4 regions of the Acinetobacter calcoaceticus genome follow, and region 1 is predicted to be linked to each of the others. Evidence: predicted binding sites of a transcription regulator. Region 1 holds the regulator's gene; each other region holds the start of a gene.
What was found. Region 1 encodes PhoB, which activates phosphate uptake and scavenging genes when phosphate is short. Its sites were predicted from a motif close to TGTCATNAANCTGTCATAA; they were not measured.

Region 1 (4,756 bases):
TGCCTACCGTACCATTAATGATTGTTCAGGGTTCTAAAGATCATTTAGTTGATCCTAGAGGGACATCTGCCTATTACCAGCAGTTATGTAAATTAAAAAAACCAGCCATCTATCAAACGATTGATGGCGGAGATCATCGTGATGCATTGCGTCAGAGTAATACTTTTGCCACTAACTTTTTAAATGTAATAGAGAAAAATCAAAGTAATTCGTATTGCTCGACTTCTAGGTAAATGGTTTTAAATGCTACAAAAAAGCCGACTTTTCATGAGTCGGCTTTTATATTTGAAGGGGGGATTTTAGGTCATGTTATAGAGTCTTTCTTTAGGGAAAACTGCTGTAAAAGTGGAACCTTCATTTTCTTTAGATTGCACATCTAAATAAGCGCCATGCTGCATCAATACGTGTTTTACAATCGCTAAACCTAAACCTGTACCACCTGTTTGGCGACTACGGTCACTGTCTACGCGATAGAAGCGTTCAGTCAGGCGTGGTAAATGTTTTGGATTAATTCCAATGCCTGTGTCTTGTACACTAAAGTAAGCATGTTCACCGTCGTCATGCCAGCCAATCGTAATGGTTCCGCCTTTTGGGGTGTATTTGATGGCGTTAGTAATTAAGTTACTAAACGCACTGGCGATTTCCATGTCAGAACCAATCAGGTCACAATGGCTATCAATATGTAAATTCAGCGTATGGCCATAATCGGCATTGTAGGCCTGAGCATCATCAAAGAGTTGATTCATTAAACTCGGCATTTCAATAATCTGATTTTTTGCAATTTTCTTATTATTTTCTAAATTCGATAACAGCAGTAAATCATTCACTAAAGCATTCATGCGCTTGGTTTGTGACTGCATCTGGTCAAATGCACGTTTCCAGCGTGGACTAATATCTTCCTGATCGGTAAAAGTCTCGATATAACCGCTGAGTACGGTTAATGGCGTACGAAGTTCATGCGAAATATTATCTACAAAGTCTTTACGCATCTGTTCAAGGTTGTGCATACGCGTAACGTCATAAGCCACCAGTAAACGACTTTCTCCACCAAATCGTGTGAGCTTAACCTGTACATATCGGTCATCATCAAAGTTGGAATGGAGTTTGATACCGTCGGGGGCCTGGTCAATATTGTTAAAATATTCAATAAAACTAGGCTGGCGTAAAATCGTTAATAAATTTCGGCCACGATCAAGAGGACTAATGCCTAATAAGCGTTCAGCAGCAGGGTTCCACCATTCAATTTGATGTTGGTCATCAATCAGAACAACCGCTTCAGCAAGTGCAACTAACGAGGATTGAGCTCGGTCAATTAAACCGACCATTTCGGCCTGAACAATTCGTTCCTGACGCTGAGCACGGTAAACATTAAACAATAATGCCCCCCAAATCCCATTAAGATTTGGAGGTACGTCATAAGGCTTATTTGCAATCCAGTCATTGACCAGATATAAAGAACGCAACTGGAGTGTAAAAAAACCCACAAAAGCGATAAAAATACAGCTCCAGAAATACCCAAGGCCTAAACCGACTAAACCGGCAATAATTAGAAAAAATAATAAAAGCCGTAAATCTTGTTTGGCAAACGTCCATAAACTACTGTAACGGGAAAGCTTTTGTTCACGTACCTGTTCAGGGACGGGGTAGGGTTCATACATAAATCTTGGTTAACCTGCGGCTAAATCTGCACGTGTTGAGAAGCGGTAGCCAGTTCCGCGCACTGTCTGAACAAATCGGTCAACACCAAAAGGTTCTAAAACTTTACGCAAACGACGGATGTGCACATCGATAGTTCGATCTTCGATATATACATTACCGCCCCATACCTGATCGAGCAACTGGGCACGTGTATATGCTCGCTCTGGATGGGTCATAAAAAACGCAAGTAAGCGATATTCAGTTGGACCCATTTCTAAAATACTGTTGCCGAAGCTTACGCGTTGGCTTACAGGATCAAGAATTAAACCATTGGCGTCAATCATTTTTTCGCCACTTAATGCATTTGCACGACGTAAGACTGCTTTAATACGTGAAACCAGTTCACGTGTTGAGAAAGGCTTCGTCATGTAATCATCTGCGCCAGCGTCAAGACCTTGTACTTTATGGTCTTCTTCTCCGCGAGCGGTGAGCATAATTACTGGAATTTCTGCTAAGTTCTCATCTCGTTTTAAGCGGCGACATAAATCGACACCACTTACGCCTCCAGGTAACATCCAATCGAGCAAGATAAGCGCCGGACGTTGGTCGACGATAATTTGATGAGCTTGTTTGGCATCTTCCGCCTGTAAACACTGAAAGCCTGCCATGTCCAAAGATGTATGGATCATTTCGCGAATAGGAAGCTCATCATCGACAATTAAAATATAGTCATCTTTCACAGCGCAATATCCTATAGATTTAACGGTGAACCGTTTTGTAGTTATGACAGGCTTATTACAAAGATTAATTATGACAATTTCATTGCAGAAAAGTCTATAAAATTAAAATTAGCAATAATTTGTGACAAAAGTAAGGCAAAGATGTGACCATATGATGACATGAAAGATTAAATATTATTAAAAACATTCAATAAGTTAATGCCTTAAAAGCTTAAATAGTTTTGCACATTTTAGAGTGTCAAAAAACTTTCATATTATTTTGAAACCTTGGCCAATAAAGATAAGAATACAATGCGGCATGCGGTTAAAACCTGTTCAAGAGACTGCTCAAACCCTCCCATGACCCATCGAATTGCAATTTGAGTGACATATCCATTTAAGCCAGTGGCGATTAAAGAGAGCTCATTTTCGTTGTGTTGGATTTGTGGCATGGTGAGCATGACAAAAGCCTGAATCATGCGATCAAACTGTGCAAGTGTTTCTTGAATGGTTGCCTGATTATGTAATTCTTGTACCAAAACTGCGTCAACATAGACAATGCGGGCTAACCGTGGGTCATTTTTTAATGTAGTCAGCAGTGCTCGTAAACCAGCATCTACCATTTTTTCTGGATCTGGTGTCGCTTTAATTACGGCTTGCATTAAGTTTTGCTGCAATTCTTCAATCATTTTTAAAAAAATCGTTTGGAATAAATCCTCACTTTTTTTAAATGATTCATAAAAATAACGTTCAGTCAGTTTTGCCTCTTGGCAGACATCTTTGACAGTAACTGAAAAAAAACCAAGTGTTCCATAGGTGGCAATACCGGCTTCAATCAATTTTTCTCGGCGTGCCTCTTTACGTTCTGAAAGAGATAACCCTTTGAACTGACGTTCTTTACTCACACTTTTGGTTTTCTTTTTACTGGTTGAGTCGTTTGTCGCCATAAATAAAACGTATCCTAAAGAAGGGCTTCCTAATTTATCAGTTTTTACCAAATATGCTCACTATGATAAAGCTCTCAGCAGAATTGTGCCATTCTATCTGAAATTACAGTGTACTATATTGACAATGGATATTGTCAAAATTATATTGAAGATGTCTGAATTGCACATGCAATGAACCGGTTGTGCAAATATCGAAAAACAAAGGATGGACAATGAAAAATTTTAAAAACAAAGTCGCTGCAATTACGGGCGCAGGTTCTGGCATTGGGCAACAACTCGCAATTCTTTTGGCACAACAGGGCTGCCATCTTTCGTTGAGTGATATTAATGAACAAGGGCTACAAAAAACTGTCGAGCTTTTAAAGCCGTACAACGATATTACCGTTAGCATAAAAAAGCTTGATGTTTCTGATCGTGAATCAGTAAAGCAGTGGGCTCAAGAAACTGTGCAAGATCATGGTTGTGTTAACCTGATTTTTAACAATGCTGGGGTGGCTTTAGGCTCAACTGTTGAAGGTGCAACTTACGAAGATTTAGAGTGGATCGTTGGAATTAACTTCTGGGGCGTGGTTTACGGAACTAAAGAATTCTTGCCGTTTATTAAGCAAACTCAAGATGGCCATATTATTAATATCTCAAGCTTGTTTGGTTTAACTGCTCAACCGACACAATCTGGCTATAACGCAACTAAATTTGCGGTGCGTGGTTTTACCGAATCACTCCGCCAAGAGTTAGATATTGAAAAAAGTGGTGTAAGTTCTTTGTGTGTGCACCCAGGGGGAATTCGGACCAACATTGCTAAGGCTGCAAAAATGAGTGATAGCCTGAGTACTTTAGGTATGGACCCTGCTAAATCGATTCAAAATTTTGACAAGTTACTGCGTACTCCACCCGAAGAGGCAGCACGTCAGATTTTAGAAGCGGTATTGAAAAATAAACGCCGTTTACTCATCGGTAGTGATGCAAAACTTCTTGATGTATTCCAGCGCTTATTCCCAACTGGATATCAACGCGCTTCTACCATTGTGACCAAATGGATGAAGTAATTTTAAATTAAAAAAAGCCATCAATTGATGGCTTTTTTTATAAGAATTGATTGGTTCTAAATAAGAACTTTAATCTTCTTTTTCTTCCAGATAAATTGGTAGTACAGTCCTTGAATAATACATAAACTGACAAATGCCAAGGCGTAGGCAAACCAGATACCTTTAAGTCCCCACATTGAGCTAAACCAATAAGCACATGGAATTTCAATAAATAAAATAGCAGAAATATTAATGAGCATCGGGACAGTCACAGTGCCACTTGCACGCATGATTGATGCAAAAATGGCACCTGCACCAAAAAATAAAATTGCCCAAAGCACAATAAATAAAAGTTGTTGGCCTAATACCACGACAGTTGGGTCGGTAATGAACAGAGCCATGAGGTATTTTGAAAATAGATAGCCCA
Region 2 (4,756 bases), 1.2 Mb from region 1:
CCTGACCAGTCTCACCTTGGTTCTGGTTTAAAACAACATCTTCAACCGCAGCTTTGAGTTCTTTAGGAATATCATCATAAATTGCCATTTGACCGGCATTTACAATCCCCATGGTCATACCTTGTTTAATGGCATGGTACAAAAACACAGAGTGAATCGCTTCACGAACAGGCTCATTTCCACGGAACGAGAATGATACGTTTGATACACCACCTGAAATCATGGCATGTGGCAAGTTCTGCTTAATCCAGCCGGTTGCTTCAATAAAGTCCACAGCGTAGTTGTTGTGTTCTTCAATCCCTGTTGCAACCGCAAACACGTTCGGGTCAAAAATAATATCTTCAGCAGGGTAACCGACTTCGTTGACCAAAATGTCATATGAGCGTTTACAGATTTCACGCTTACGTGCAGCGGTATCTGCCTGACCCGCTTCATCAAAGGCCATAACAATAACTGCAGCACCATATTGACGGCAGAGGCGAGCCTTTTCGACAAACTCGTCATAACCTTCTTTTAAGGAAATCGAGTTAACAACGGGTTTACCTTGTACACATTTTAGACCTGCTTCAATGATTTCCCATTTCGATGAGTCAATCATGATCGGCACACGTGAAATGTCAGGTTCAGATGCTACAAGGTTTAAGAAATGCACCATCGCATTTTGCGAATCGAGCATCCCTTCATCCATGTTAATGTCAATAATTTGGGCACCAGCTTCCACTTGTTGTTGTGCAACTTCTAAAGCTTCGGCAAAGTTTTCTTCGCGAATTAAACGTAAGAATTTTTTTGAACCTGTAACGTTCGTACGTTCACCCACGTTTACAAAAAGTGAGTCGTCATAAATATTAAAAGGTTCTAAACCACTTAAACGACAAGCAGGCACAGTTTCTGGAATTTGGCGAGGTGCAATGTCTTTGACTGCATTATAAATGGCACGAATATGGTCTGGAGTCGTACCACAGCATCCACCCGTAATGTTAATGAGACCACTTTCTGCAAACTCTTTTAAGAAGGCAGCTGTCTGTTCAGGAGTCTCGTCATATTCACCAAACGCATTTGGTAAGCCAGCATTTGGATGCGCTGAAACAAAGGTATCTGCTACATCAGAAATAGTTTTTACGTGAGGACGCATGGCATCTGCACCAAGGGCGCAGTTAAAACCAATAGAGAGTAAGTCACCATGACGTACAGAGTTCCAGAAAGCTTCGGCAGTTTGACCCGTTAAGGTACGACCAGATGCATCGGTAATGGTCCCTGAAATCATGAGCGGTAATTCACGACCAATTTGCTTAAACACTTCTTTAACCGCAAATATGGCAGCTTTACAGTTTAAAGTATCAAAAACAGTTTCGATCAGAAGAATATCTGCACCACCTTCAATCAGTGCATGAGTCGCTTCAATATAATTTTCTTTTAGCGCATCAAAACTAATATTACGAAATGCCGGATCATTTACATTCGGTGAAATTGAACAGGTACGAGATGTGGGACCAAGTACGCCTGCTACAAAACGAGGTTTGTCTGGCGTTGAATATTTTTCACAAGCTGCTTTTGCTAAACGTGCTGCTTCACGGTTAATTTCGGGAACCAGATCTTCCATGTGGTAGTCCGACATAGAAACACGTGTGCCGTTAAAGCTGTTGGTTTCAATAATGTCTGCCCCAGCATCAAGGTAAGCTTCATGAATGCCTTGAATAATTTGAGGTTGTGTCAAAACAAGCAGGTCATTGTTACCTTTTAAGTCATGTGCCCAATCGGCAAAACGCTCACCACGATAGTCAGCTTCTTCTAATTTATGGCGCTGAATCATCGTTCCCATTGCGCCATCAATAATCAAAATACGTTTAGCAAGAAGCGCTTTTAGGGTGGCAAGCGTAGACATAGAAAACCCTGACCTTTATATATACGAATTTAAAAATGCGGCGCTATTGTAACAGAATAGCAGCACAAATGATGATCTATGACGACCCACCATTCACCGTAAATTACTCGTTAAAAAAAGTGTGTCCGGATAAAAATAGGGTGTTTTTTCATCAAATATTCATAAAATGATCATGATATTGAAATATTTCATCTTCAATATTCCATTTTATGACAATTAAGCTGTTTAAAAAATAATCATACAGGTAATTTTTTAGATATTTTTGCTTTAAAAATAATCATAAATAAGGAAGATATAACTTGATTTAAATTATTGTATTTTAATAAAAAAATAAATTGCATTGAGGAAAGGTGCATCAAATGAGGTCAAAATATGAAAAATTGACTTCATCAGGCGCCGCTTTGTCATATAATTGTCATAATTTAATTTAAGAATACAGAGGATTTTTCTATCCTCTTACCGTCTGCATGAATTCTAATCTACCCCCTGTTTCGGATTCAAAACTTGCGGCAAACCTGCAAGTCAAATCGACGAATGTACATGTCCCGACACCTAAGTTTTTTATGCCGGTGTTTCTGACGATTATTGTTGCAACGCTTATTTATATTGGATTTCAGGTGAGTGCTGATTTAGCACACGTACCGCCTTTGAGTCTTTATTCGGTTATTCTTTTATCTACAGCACTCTTGATTGCATTAGGCTTTGAGTTTGTAAATGGCTTCCACGATACTGCAAATGCAGTAGCAACAGTGATTTACACCAATGCTTTACCTGCACCAGTTGCAGTCATGTGGGCAGGTTTTTGTAATTTTCTTGGGGTAATGGTTGCAAGCGGCGCAGTCGCTTACGGCATTATTGCATTGTTGCCTGTTGAATTGATTATGAACATGGGTAGCGGTGCAGGTTTCGCAATGGTTTTTGCGCTTCTCATTGCTGCAATTCTTTGGAACCTTGGTACTTGGTTCTTGGGTATTCCTGCTTCTAGTTCTCATACCTTGATTGGTTCAATCTTGGGTGTGGGCATTATGAACCATCTATTGAGTGCATCGACTGGCGTAACAACCAGTGGTGTTGATATGGATCAGGTGATTAAAGTTGGTAAAGCATTATTGCTTTCACCTTTAATTGGTTTTGCTTTTGCAGCGATTGTATTCTTGTTGGTTAAAACTATTTTTAAACGCCAATTGGAATTATTCCAGCCACCTGAAGGGAATAAACCACCACCAGCAATCATTCGTGCAATCTTGATTTTTACCTGTACAGGTGTAAGTTTTGCACATGGTTCTAATGACGGTCAAAAAGGTATGGGTCTCATCATGCTGATTTTGGTTGGTCTGGTGCCTTTGGCTTATTCATTAAATAAAAACCTTGATACACAACAAGTTCAATCATTCCATCAGCTTTCTTCTCAAACTGCCGTATTTTTGAATCAAAATCAGCCAGAATTAACCGATGAAAAAGCACGTGTTATTTTGACTAAATATATTCAAACTAAACAGCAAACTCCGGAAGTAATGCCTGCATTGGCAAGCATGACGGATCATTTGGGTGAGCGTGTTTCTAGCTATAACAACTTAAAAGATATTCCAGAAGCTGCAATTAGCGAAATTCGTAATGACATGTATTTAAGCACCACATCGTTTAAACGTTTGGATAAAGCGAATGCATTACCGAAAATGGATCAGTCACAAGAAAAACTCGTGAAAGCATACCGTAGTAGCTTAGATTCATTCTTACAATACATCCCAACTTGGGTAAAAGTAGCAGTTGCTTTGGCACTTGGCTTAGGCACCATGGTTGGCTGGAAACGTATTGTTGTGACTGTAGGTGAGCGTATTGGTAAGCATCATATGACTTATGGTCAGGGGATGTCTGCTGAGCTTGTGGCAATGAGTACAATTGCAGCTGCTGACGGTTTAGGTATGCCTGTTTCAACAACACACGTTTTAAACAGTGCTGTTGCAGGTACCATGGTAGCGAATAGATCTGGTTTAAACTTTAATACAGTTAAAACGATTTTATCTGCATGGGTATTTACACTCCCTGCAACAATCTGTTTGTCAGGCGGTTTGTACTGGTTATTCTTACAGTTTGTATAAACGTCTTTAAAAATTAAAGCCACTGTTCACAGTGGCTTTTTTATTTGTTTCTTTTTAATGTTCAGTCTATTTTCATGTACATTCAACTATAAATTAACGAGACGTTATAAAGTCTCAAGCAGCTTTAGAGGCTAGGCTTAAAACTTTGATATCAGGATAGATTATGGATGCGATTCAAATAGATCAGCTAAAACAACAATTCCCACTTATTGAAAAATTGCAGAATTATCAAGAGATATTTTGGTTTATACCACATTGCTATCCTTTAAAAGAAGCTTTAGAAAAAGTTGGGCTCACAGCAGAGGACGTAAGTGAAGCAGAAGCCAGATTAGAGCGCTTTGCACCGTACTTAGCAAAGGTGTTTCCTGAAACTCAAGCACAACATGGAAAAATTGAATCAGAAATAGTTGAAATTGCCCATATGCAGCAAGCACTATCTTCAACAAAACAAGTGCAGTTGAGTGGAACATTCTGGCTGAAAAAAGATAGCCATTTACCTATTTCTGGTTCAATCAAAGCACGTGGTGGTATTTATGAAGTCTTGGCTCATGCGGAAAAGTTGGCAATTGAGGCGGGACTTCTCAAGTTGGAAGACGATTATAGTAAGTTAGATCAAGACTCATTTCGAACGTTTTTCTCTAAGTACCAAGTTGCGGTAGGTTCTACAGGAAATTTAGGGCTTTCGATTGGTATCATGAGTGCCAAACTGGGCTTTAGAGTAACTGTTCATATGTCTGCCGATGCGAGGCAGTGGAAGAAAGATAAACTACGTTCA
Region 3 (4,756 bases), 1.1 Mb from region 1:
GTCTTGTGTAGAACCAACCGCTGCAACTAACTCGCCATTTTCAGGATGCGCAATCAGTACCGCGCCTTGTAAGTTTTTCAAACGCGCTGGATTACTGTTAGCCAAACGATCTACTGAAGCTTTAAATGCGTTTTGAACTTGAGTTTGAGTAATTGGATCTAAGGTCGTAAAAATACGTAATCCCTGATTGGTTAAATCACTTTCTTGATACTCTGTACGTAATTGACGACGGACAATATCTAAAAAGTCTGGGAATTTTGCAGGGCCTAAACTTGGTTTACTTAACACATTTAAAGGACGTGCAATTTCATCTTCATATTCGGCTTGAGTTAAATAACCCATCACACGCATATTATTTAACACGGTATCGCGGCGTTTTTTTGCACCTTCAGGGTTTTTCCAAGGGTTATATAAAGAAGGACCTTGAACCAAACCTACTAAATAAGCTTGTTGTGCAACACTAAGTTCACGTAGCGGTAAACCGAAATAAAATTGTGAAGCCAAACCATAGCCATTAATTGAATAGCTACCATTTTGACCAAGGTTTACTTCATTTAAATAGGCTTCTAAAATTTCATCTTTGCTGTAATGCAGTTCGATGAGTAAAGCCATTAACGCCTCATTAACTTTACGTTTTAATGTGCGTTCTGGAGTGAGATAGAAATTTTTAACTAATTGCTGAGTCAGGGTTGATCCACCTTGACGTTTTCCACCTGTGACATTACTGACCAATGCACGAGCCGTACCGCGAATTGAAATACCATGATGATGATAAAAATTACGGTCTTCTGTAGAAATTAAAGCTTCAATGAGTGGTTTAGGGACATTATTCAGTTTAATGAGTACACGATCTTCATTGTGTTGAGGATAAATTCCTCCAATGAGTAGCGGTTCTAAGCGCGCAACGCCTGTTGAAGAAGGTTTGGTACTTCGAACTTCAACAACTTGATCATTGGCAAAACTTAACTCTAGTACTTGCTCTGGTTCAACACTATCACCGTAGTCAAAACCACGTGTGTGGATATACATATTGCTGCCTTGAGCAACATAACTTCCAGACTTGTCATAATTACTTGAAGTTTTGTAACCCAATAGCTTTAATTCTTGAGTGAAATTTGCTTGAGAAATAGGCGCGTTGTTATAAATTTCCAAAGGTCGTGCAAACACTTTGGCAGGAATATCCCAACGCTGTCCTTCAAATTTTTCACGGATAATATTATCTAAACGAATCAGATAGATACTAAGAGCAATAAAAGCACCAATGATTAAAATCGAAAAGATTAGTGCAAAGAAACCGATACCACGTTCAAACTTCATAAAAATGAGATAAAAACCCTAACAATGCCTGTAATGATGCGATAGCTTGTCATCAATTTGCAATGATAAAACTGTGAATAATTGGAAAAGTTAGATTGAATTTTACAGCATCTTGTAGTTATGTTTTTTTAAATTAATCGGGTTAATGTTATTATAGGCGAGTATCGCAGCGGAGCTTACTCATTCGTGCAAATTTCACATAAGTCCTTCAGAAACGTCGGGTTAATCGGTCGACCAGATAAATCATCAGTTGTAGAAACACTATGTTTAATTCATGATCATTTGTTGAACTTAGGTTTGAACCCCATTTTTGATCAGGAAACAGCCGAATTAGTGCCTTATGATCATGCACAGATAGTAAGTCGCCATTTATTAGGTGAAGTTGCTGATTTAGTTATTGTGGTTGGAGGCGATGGTTCGCTACTCCATGCGGCGAGAGCGTTGGTCCGTTACAATACGCCTGTAATAGGCATCAACCGTGGACGACTAGGTTTTTTAACTGATATCAAACCTTCAGAAGCGATTTTTAAACTTGATCAAGTCCTTCAAGGGCATTTTCAACTTGATCGCCGTTTCTTACTTGAAATGGAAGTACGAACAAATGGCGAAGTTATTTATGATGCAATCGCTTTAAATGATGTTGTTTTGCATTCGGGTAAGTCCGTCCATATGATTGACTTTGAACTCAACATTGATGGTCAATATGTTTATCGTCAGCATAGTGATGGTTTAATTGTTTCTACTCCAACAGGATCAACTGCCTATGCTTTATCAGGTGGTGGACCAATTTTACATCCAAGTATGGATGCGATTGCATTAGTTCCAATGCATCCCCATACATTGTCATCACGTCCCATCGTAGTCGGCGGGCAAAGCGAAATTAAAATTGTTATTCGCGAAAATCGAGTTTTGCCGATGGTGAGTGCTGATGGACAACATAGTATATCGCTGAATGTCGGAGATAGTTTACACATCCGTAAACATCCATTTAAACTAAGTTTATTGCATCCACCAGGTTATGATTTCTATATGGCCTGCCGTACCAAACTTGGTTGGAACCAAGATTTTGAATCTTTTCAAAGAGATGAATCATGAATATTGAACAAATGCTATCTGTTTTAAACCCTGAAATTGTAGAGCGTTTAAAAACAGCAGTAGAAATTGGTAAATGGCCAAATGGCGTTGTTTTAACAAAAGAGCAGCGTGAAACTTGTATGCAAGCTGTCATCGCTTGGGAATTAAAGAACTTACCGGAAGAAGAACGTACTGGTTATATTGACCGCGGTAAGAAAGAAGAAGGTGAAGTTTGTGAAGATGATCATCACAAGCATGAGCCAGAATTTAAGCCAATTCGTTTTGTTTAATTTAAGAAGCTCAGTGATTACTGGGCTTTTTTTATGTTTATCAAAATATAATAAAGAATCCTATGAAACGTTTAAAACCTATTTACGTACTATTATTTCTAATATTGTTTAGTGGTGCTGCATTAGCCAAACAGCCAATTGAATGTTTACTCAACGTGAAGGTTGTTGCGAGTCGGAAATACACTCCACCTCAAGCTAAATATACAAGTATAAAGAACGACGGTTATCCCATGTTATTGATTGGGATTCAGGTGCTGGAGTCGCAAACAATACGAAGCTCCCAAAAGATCAAAGCGCATCATTTATATTGTAAGACACTTATTGGTCAACAACGAGATGCTTATCTTTCGGGTTCCTACGATTCTAATAAGATTACAATCAAAATAGGTGATCACTTGAAACTAAGAAATATTCATTCTTCAGGTCAGGAATATCCATTTTGGCCAGATTTTTATTATATTGAACCTTAAAACCAAGGCTATCCGATATAACCTTGGTCATTCATATATTAGAAACGACTATTCCATAATGCTTTTGCTTTCAGCATTGCCTCTTCAAAACTAGTAACAACTCCCATGGTATATAGTGCAATTCCGATGGTTTCTGTTACTGCCATTTCTCCATATTCATGATGCTGCTGACCTAACCATACTGCTTTAAAAGTTGCTAAATCTAATTCTTCTTCAGTTGGACTACGTTCAGGTGTGAGCTTTGGTAACTCATGTTCATAGAGTTCACCATTTTTAATGCCACAAATGAGTGTTTTGGCATCCGGATTTCGCTCAAATTCACCGCCTTCACCCTTAATGACTGCACTATTTTGATAGCCTAAGCGCAGTGCACTATGTTGATGGGAAGTTCTATAAGCTGGATGGAATATAGCTTGTAAGGTGACCTTTGCATTAAAAGGATTTATTAAGCGGGCTAAAGTATGAATAGGCGAACGTAATCCCATCACATTTCTCAAGGAAATCAGTTCACTTAAAACAGGTGAAATCACGTCTAATGGTAAGTATGCGAAATTTTGCTCTGTTAGATGTGTACGAACGTCTTGTTCTGAATGACAAATTGGATAATCAAGATATTCTAAAACCTGCTCGGTATAAACTCGATTCAGTGTGTGACCTGATGCGCCGTGCATGACAATTTTATAACCGTGCTGTGCAAGGGTGAGGGCTGCTAACAAAAACCATGGGTAGTGTTTACGTTTACCTGCATAGGATGACCAGTCTAGATCGACATCTAAAGGCTTAAAATTAAGCTGGTCTCTAGTCGCTTGAACAAATCCCGCGAGTTCATCAATAGATTCTTCTTTAACCCGAAGCAGCATTAAAAAAGCGCCTAACTGCACATCAAGCACTTCACCTTTTAAAATCATGGTAAATGCCTGATAAGCTTCTTCATAGCTTAAAGAGCGTGAACCACTTTTTCCTTTCCCTAAAATACGGACATATTGAGCAAAGGGGTGTTCAGCATCTTTATAAATATTACGTTTAGTATTCATCATAGTTCAAAAGCAATAAAAATGTGGGATGTAGGCAGCTCAAAATGAAATGTCCACAAGTGTTTAATCAATATGACATAAAAAACCGCTGAAAAAATATCAAAAGTGTTTCTTATACTAAAGTCTTAGAGCTTCCTGAGTGTTTTTTGTGCGTATTAGCCAAAAAATTAACCGAATTGTTATTTAATTCGAGTAAACTTTCTTGTGCTTTTTTGAGCACTCATATCATAATTTTCTGTGATTCTCCTATATCTTCAGCTTTTTATTGAAAGAGTAAGAGGTTATTTCTAACTACTCAAAGTGGTTAGAAACTTTAGGTATTCTCCTGTTTTAGAAAACAACTTTTTTGTTTTCATTGAGGTAGTAGGAAGGTTTTTTGTTTACAAAGAACCGTTTCCCTTTTGCGGTGTTCATGTGAAAGGTTAGGGCTGTGTATTCGTAAAGAATAGACGTTTCATTTTGGTATTTCCAACGGACTTGGAAATATAGATTGAAGTAAAGTTATGGCTAAAAAACCGATTTATAAATCACTTTATTTTCAAGTGATTGTTGCGATTATTGCGGGTGTTTT
Region 4 (4,756 bases), 1.9 Mb from region 1:
AAAATCCGTTAAAACAAGGCGTTATTCAGTTAAAAGATAAGAAAATCGAATTAAAAAATATAGATTGCTCTCTCTTAGTTGGTGCGGGTCGTAGTGATCAGTTGGTAACTGCTGAAGCTGCTTCTCCATTAAGTCAATTGACAAGCAGTCAAGATGTCACGTTTACTCTCATCCCGGGCGGTCATTTAGGCCTAATGTCGAGTCAGGCAAGTGCTCTGGAGTTCTGGCCAAAACTGGCAAAATGGCTGACCGAACGTTCAACACAAATTTAAGGATAAGGTCATAAGTCAATCTGCTGCATGTATTAGTTTGGGTCCTAACTATTGAAAATTTATAAGGCATTGCTAGATGCAAGTAAATTAGACTAAAAAAGCAACCGCTCCCATAAACAAAAAGCCTTATAGAACCCTTCACATAAATTAAATATAAAAAAAGCCCATTTCAATTTTAGAAATGGGCTACAAAAACTATCAAACGCAGCAATTAAGGACAATATAATAGAAGCTAAAACATGTAAAATCAATACATCTTTCAGTTGAATTGTAATCTAAGATTAATTTGAGCTTATTTATATTTTAGATATCAAAAGAAAAAGCCCATTTTCGTCTAAATTAAAATGGGCCCAGTGAATTCCACTTAATCCTAAAATACAAAATGTGATAATTATCACGCTTTGTATTTTTATAATGTCATTGATATATTTCTTTTTCATTGACCTCATTTCCAACTTAAGCCGTCTATTTAGCAAATAAAAAAGCTATAAAATCTTATTTTTCCCTATAATTTTTTATATGTTCTCCCCCGAATTAGGAGCATATTTTTCTATCACCAATAAGAGTTAGAATGAATTAAATGAAAATCAAATTCTGGAAATATATATAAAATTTAGCTTAAGTTTATGTTTTTATTTGATTTTTATAAATTATTGATATCTAAAGTTTTTATTTATTTTGTAAACAATTTATCAACCAAAATGACACTTGAGTAATTAATAGTCATTGAAATATTGGTAATAAACCTTATATTGAGTACAGGTTCATACCTTTAATTGAGGAAACGCTCATGAATAAATTTATGGTTGCAGTCTTTACTGGCATGGTGAGCATTGCTGGTTTAAACGTTCAAGCTGCAACGCCTGAGCAAGAATGTCAGAAATTGCAAGACGATTATAATTTGATTTATGCATCAAAAGGCTTTTGTTTTAAAGATCCTGATGCTAAAGAAAAATATGGTAATGAAAACTGTCATACGACAAAACCAAAGTTTTCTGACAAAGAGCAACAACGTCTTGATGCGATTAAAGAGCGTCAGAAAGAATTGAAATGTAAATAATTTTTAAAGGAATAATACATGGCATACGATGATCAAAATATCTTCGCAAAAATTTTACGCAATGAACTTCCAGCGATAAAAATCTATGAAGATGATCAAGTTCTAGCTTTTATGGATATTATGCCTCAAGCCGATGGTCATACATTAGTTATTCCAAAAACACCTGCTGTAACGCTGCTTGATTTACCCCCAGAAGCAGCCGCTTATACCATACAAATTGTTCAGAAAATTGCGAAAGCAATGGAAAAAGCCCTCAATTTAGAAGGTATTGTCTTAATGCAACTTTCTGGAGCAGCGGCAGGCCAAACTGTTCCGCATGTTCATTTTCACCTTATTCCTACAAATGTGCATCAACTTGGACGCCATGCTGTAGAGTTAGGTGACCAAGAAAAAATCAAAGGATTAGCTGAGAAAATTAAAGCAGCTCTTTGATTTTTAATTCATTAAAGCGGAGTTTTGACTCCGCTTTTTTTCGTCTAAAAATTATAAAAATTAAAATAATTAATATATTTCTAAATTTTAACCGTCATAAAACTGTCATTTATTTTTCACGCCCCTGTCACAAAGTTTGCCGATACTGCTTAGCAAGTTGGTGAGCTTTTGTAACTTTTTGTACATAAGTCAACTACAAAATAAATAGTTAACTAGGCATACGCCATTTTTAAATACTTTTGGAGAAATCTCAATGAAGAAATTGCTACTCGCTGCCGCAGTTGCAACTTTGAGCATAAACGCGGTGCAAGCAGCGCCAACTTTGTATGGCAAACTGAATGTTTCTATTAACCAAGTTGACAATAAAAATTTCGATGGAAAAAGTGACGTTACCGAAATTAACTCAAATTCTTCTCGCATTGGGGTAAAAGGCGAAGAGAAATTAACTGACAAGCTATCTGCTGTTTATTTAGCCGAATGGGCAATTTCTACTGATGGCTCAGGTTCTGATACTGATCTTAGCGCTCGTAACCGTTTTATCGGTTTAAAAACTGAAGGCGTTGGTACATTAAAAGCAGGTAAGTATGACTCTTACTTCAAGACAGCTGCTGGTGGTAACCAAGACATCTTTAATGATGACACTCGTTTAGATATTACCAACATCATGTACGGCGAAAACCGTTTAGACAACGTGATTGGTTTTGAGTTAGACCCTAAATTGCTAGCTGGTTTAACATTCAATATTATGGCTCAAACTGGCGAAAGCACTTCTGACAGTAAAGATGGTGAAACTGGTAAAGATAGCAAAAATGATAGCTTTGACTCAGTATCAACTTCTCTTGGTTATGAAAACAAAGACCTTGGCTTAGCAGTGGCTGCTGCTGGTGACTTCGGTATAAAAGGTAAATATGCTGCTTACGGTCTGAAAGATGTTTATACAGATGCTTACCGTGTAACAGGCTCTTATGACATCGCAAAATCTGGTTTTGTAGTAGGTGCGTTATGGCAACATGCTGAACCTACTGATGACTTGACTGCATATGGTCAAACATATAAATCAGATGGCGCAATCGATAAAGCTGGTAAAGCTTATCGCGGCTTAGAAGAAGAAGCTTATGCGGTAACTGCTGCTTATAAAATTCCTAATACTAAGCTTAAAGTGAAAGCAGAATACGCTTCTGCTGAAACACAAGTAAGTGGTCAAGCAGATCGTAAAATTGACTTGTACGGCTTAGGTCTTGATTATCAAATCAACAAACAAGCTCGCTTCTACGGTATTGTTGCTCAGCAAAAACGCGACTGGATTAAAGAAGACGACAAGCAAACTGTTGTAGGTACTGGTATCGAATATAACTTCTAATCAGTTATCTTTGATTCATATCTAAAATAAAAGGGCTAAAGCCCTTTTATTTTATTGTGCAGATTAAAAAAGCCGATATAAAAATTATCGGCTTTTTTTAAATTTGTCACTTACTTTAAGAAACCACTTACGAGATTCATGACATTTTGAATATCTTGGTTTGCTTCTTGATGATCAGTACTGTCACCCTGAGGCGTTAATGAGTCAATGACTTGAGGTAAGACTGAAGCAATTGCACCGTAAACTTCTTCTTTCGGTGCTTGTGCTTGCTGAGCAACTTGTTCAATATCAGAAGCATTAAATAAGCTTTGTAATTGTTGAGTAGGAACGGCACTATTCGCTTGATTTGGATCGACCCAGCTTTGAACCTGATTACCCAGACCTGCTCCTTTTAACTTTTCTAAAGCAGCTTGTAAGCCGCCTTGTTGTTGAACCCAGCCTAAAATTAAAGGCACAACCGCAATCAATAAACTTTGTACACCACCGCCTGCTTGAGGCGCATTATTATTATTTCCAGTCACTTGACCTAATACAGAACCTAATACTCCACCAAGGCCACCTTGAGCACCAGAAGAAGTATTACCCCCCATTTGTCCAAGTACAGAACCTAAAATTCCACCCAAACCGCCTTGACCTGATGTTTGTTGATTCCCACCTAAAGCTTGCTTAGCCAAAACCTCAACAATACTGCTTAAATTTGTCATGTGTAACTCTTATGTATGGTTTACACATGAGCATACGCGGATTCTTGTTAAGACAGCAAAAGCCAAATTGTTAAATTTTGAAAGAGGTTAAATAGTCTTTTACCAACGGAATTTATTCCAGTTTTCAGGGTTTGCCCAAAATCTTGAGTTAAACCAATCTGGAACATGTTTATAGGTCAATATATTAAATTGCCATAAAGCAAAATCGCTACCATGCGAAGTCTTATCAATGAGTTGGGTAAACCCTAAAGAACGCAATAATTGTTCATCACTTCGTTTGCTCACCACAACAATTCGTTTTGCTAATAAATCACGTAGTTTTACTAATAATTGTGATTTTTGTACTTCAGTTATGTTCTGCATTTCATCGGTATCAAATAATACAAAACCCAAATCATAACGCTGAGTAAAAGGCAGACTTAAAAGCTCAGTTACGGTAAAATAACGCCATTGAATTGCGTTATTCTGGTCAATTTTCTGGCCAATACAAAGTGCAGTATGAATGGGCTGTTCTTTTGATAAATCGTCTAGCATAGAAGTGATGACATTTTGTTCAGCCATGACTGCAACCCTTAATTGAAAGATGTGAGTTTAAACTTTATGGAACTACAAGGCATTTGCCATAAAATGCATGCAGGCCTAAAAGATGCTAGTGTAACTGATCAACAGACAACCAAGGCAAATGTTGAATACAAATTTGTATTAGACCGTTCAGAAATTGATCTTCCTTTTAATTTAGGACAAGAACTAGAAATCGAATGGACAGGTAATATTTATTGCACTTCTTGTGGCACTAAAACACCCAAGTCATATTCTCAAGGCCACTGCTTTAAATGCTTTAAAACTAAAGCGGAATGTGACCTCTGCATTATGAAACCGGAAACATGTCATTACCACTTAGGTACATGTCGTGAAGATGACTTTGCCC

Region 2: the regulator PhoB is predicted to act here: its motif matches at 2,285-2,303, upstream of AC2117_RS13820 (inorganic phosphate transporter).
Region 3: the regulator PhoB is predicted to act here: its motif matches at 1,365-1,383, upstream of AC2117_RS05740 (NAD(+) kinase).
Region 4: the regulator PhoB is predicted to act here: its motif matches at 1,857-1,875, upstream of AC2117_RS09865 (porin).

Annotation. Positions count from the first base shown of each region.
Region 1 is NZ_LS999521.1:113,590-118,345, forward strand. It holds gene AC2117_RS00525 (alpha/beta fold hydrolase) at 1-233, shown strand, start outside; gene phoR (phosphate regulon sensor histidine kinase PhoR) at 300-1,658, opposite strand; gene phoB (phosphate regulon transcriptional regulator PhoB) at 1,668-2,378, opposite strand; gene AC2117_RS00540 (TetR/AcrR family transcriptional regulator) at 2,633-3,304, opposite strand; gene AC2117_RS00545 (SDR family NAD(P)-dependent oxidoreductase) at 3,517-4,350, shown strand; gene AC2117_RS00550 (MATE family efflux transporter) at 4,407-4,756, opposite strand, start outside.
Region 2 is NZ_LS999521.1:2,876,615-2,881,370, reverse strand. It holds gene metH (methionine synthase) at 1-1,882, opposite strand, end outside; gene AC2117_RS13820 (inorganic phosphate transporter) at 2,350-3,981, shown strand; gene AC2117_RS13815 (D-serine ammonia-lyase) at 4,145-4,756, shown strand, end outside.
Region 3 is NZ_LS999521.1:1,216,573-1,221,328, forward strand. It holds gene mrcB (penicillin-binding protein 1B) at 1-1,317, opposite strand, end outside; gene AC2117_RS05740 (NAD(+) kinase) at 1,504-2,412, shown strand; gene AC2117_RS05745 (YeaC family protein) at 2,409-2,681, shown strand; gene AC2117_RS05750 (hypothetical protein) at 2,744-3,151, shown strand; gene AC2117_RS05755 (glycosyl transferase family protein) at 3,190-4,185, opposite strand; gene AC2117_RS05765 (dicarboxylate/amino acid:cation symporter) at 4,689-4,756, shown strand, end outside.
Region 4 is NZ_LS999521.1:2,060,891-2,065,646, forward strand. It holds gene AC2117_RS09850 (alpha/beta fold hydrolase) at 1-272, shown strand, start outside; gene AC2117_RS09855 (YARHG domain-containing protein) at 1,063-1,332, shown strand; gene AC2117_RS09860 (HIT family protein) at 1,351-1,764, shown strand; gene AC2117_RS09865 (porin) at 2,018-3,124, shown strand; gene AC2117_RS09870 (YidB family protein) at 3,235-3,828, opposite strand; gene AC2117_RS09875 (DUF6231 family protein) at 3,928-4,389, opposite strand; gene AC2117_RS09880 (DUF2797 domain-containing protein) at 4,429-4,756, shown strand, end outside.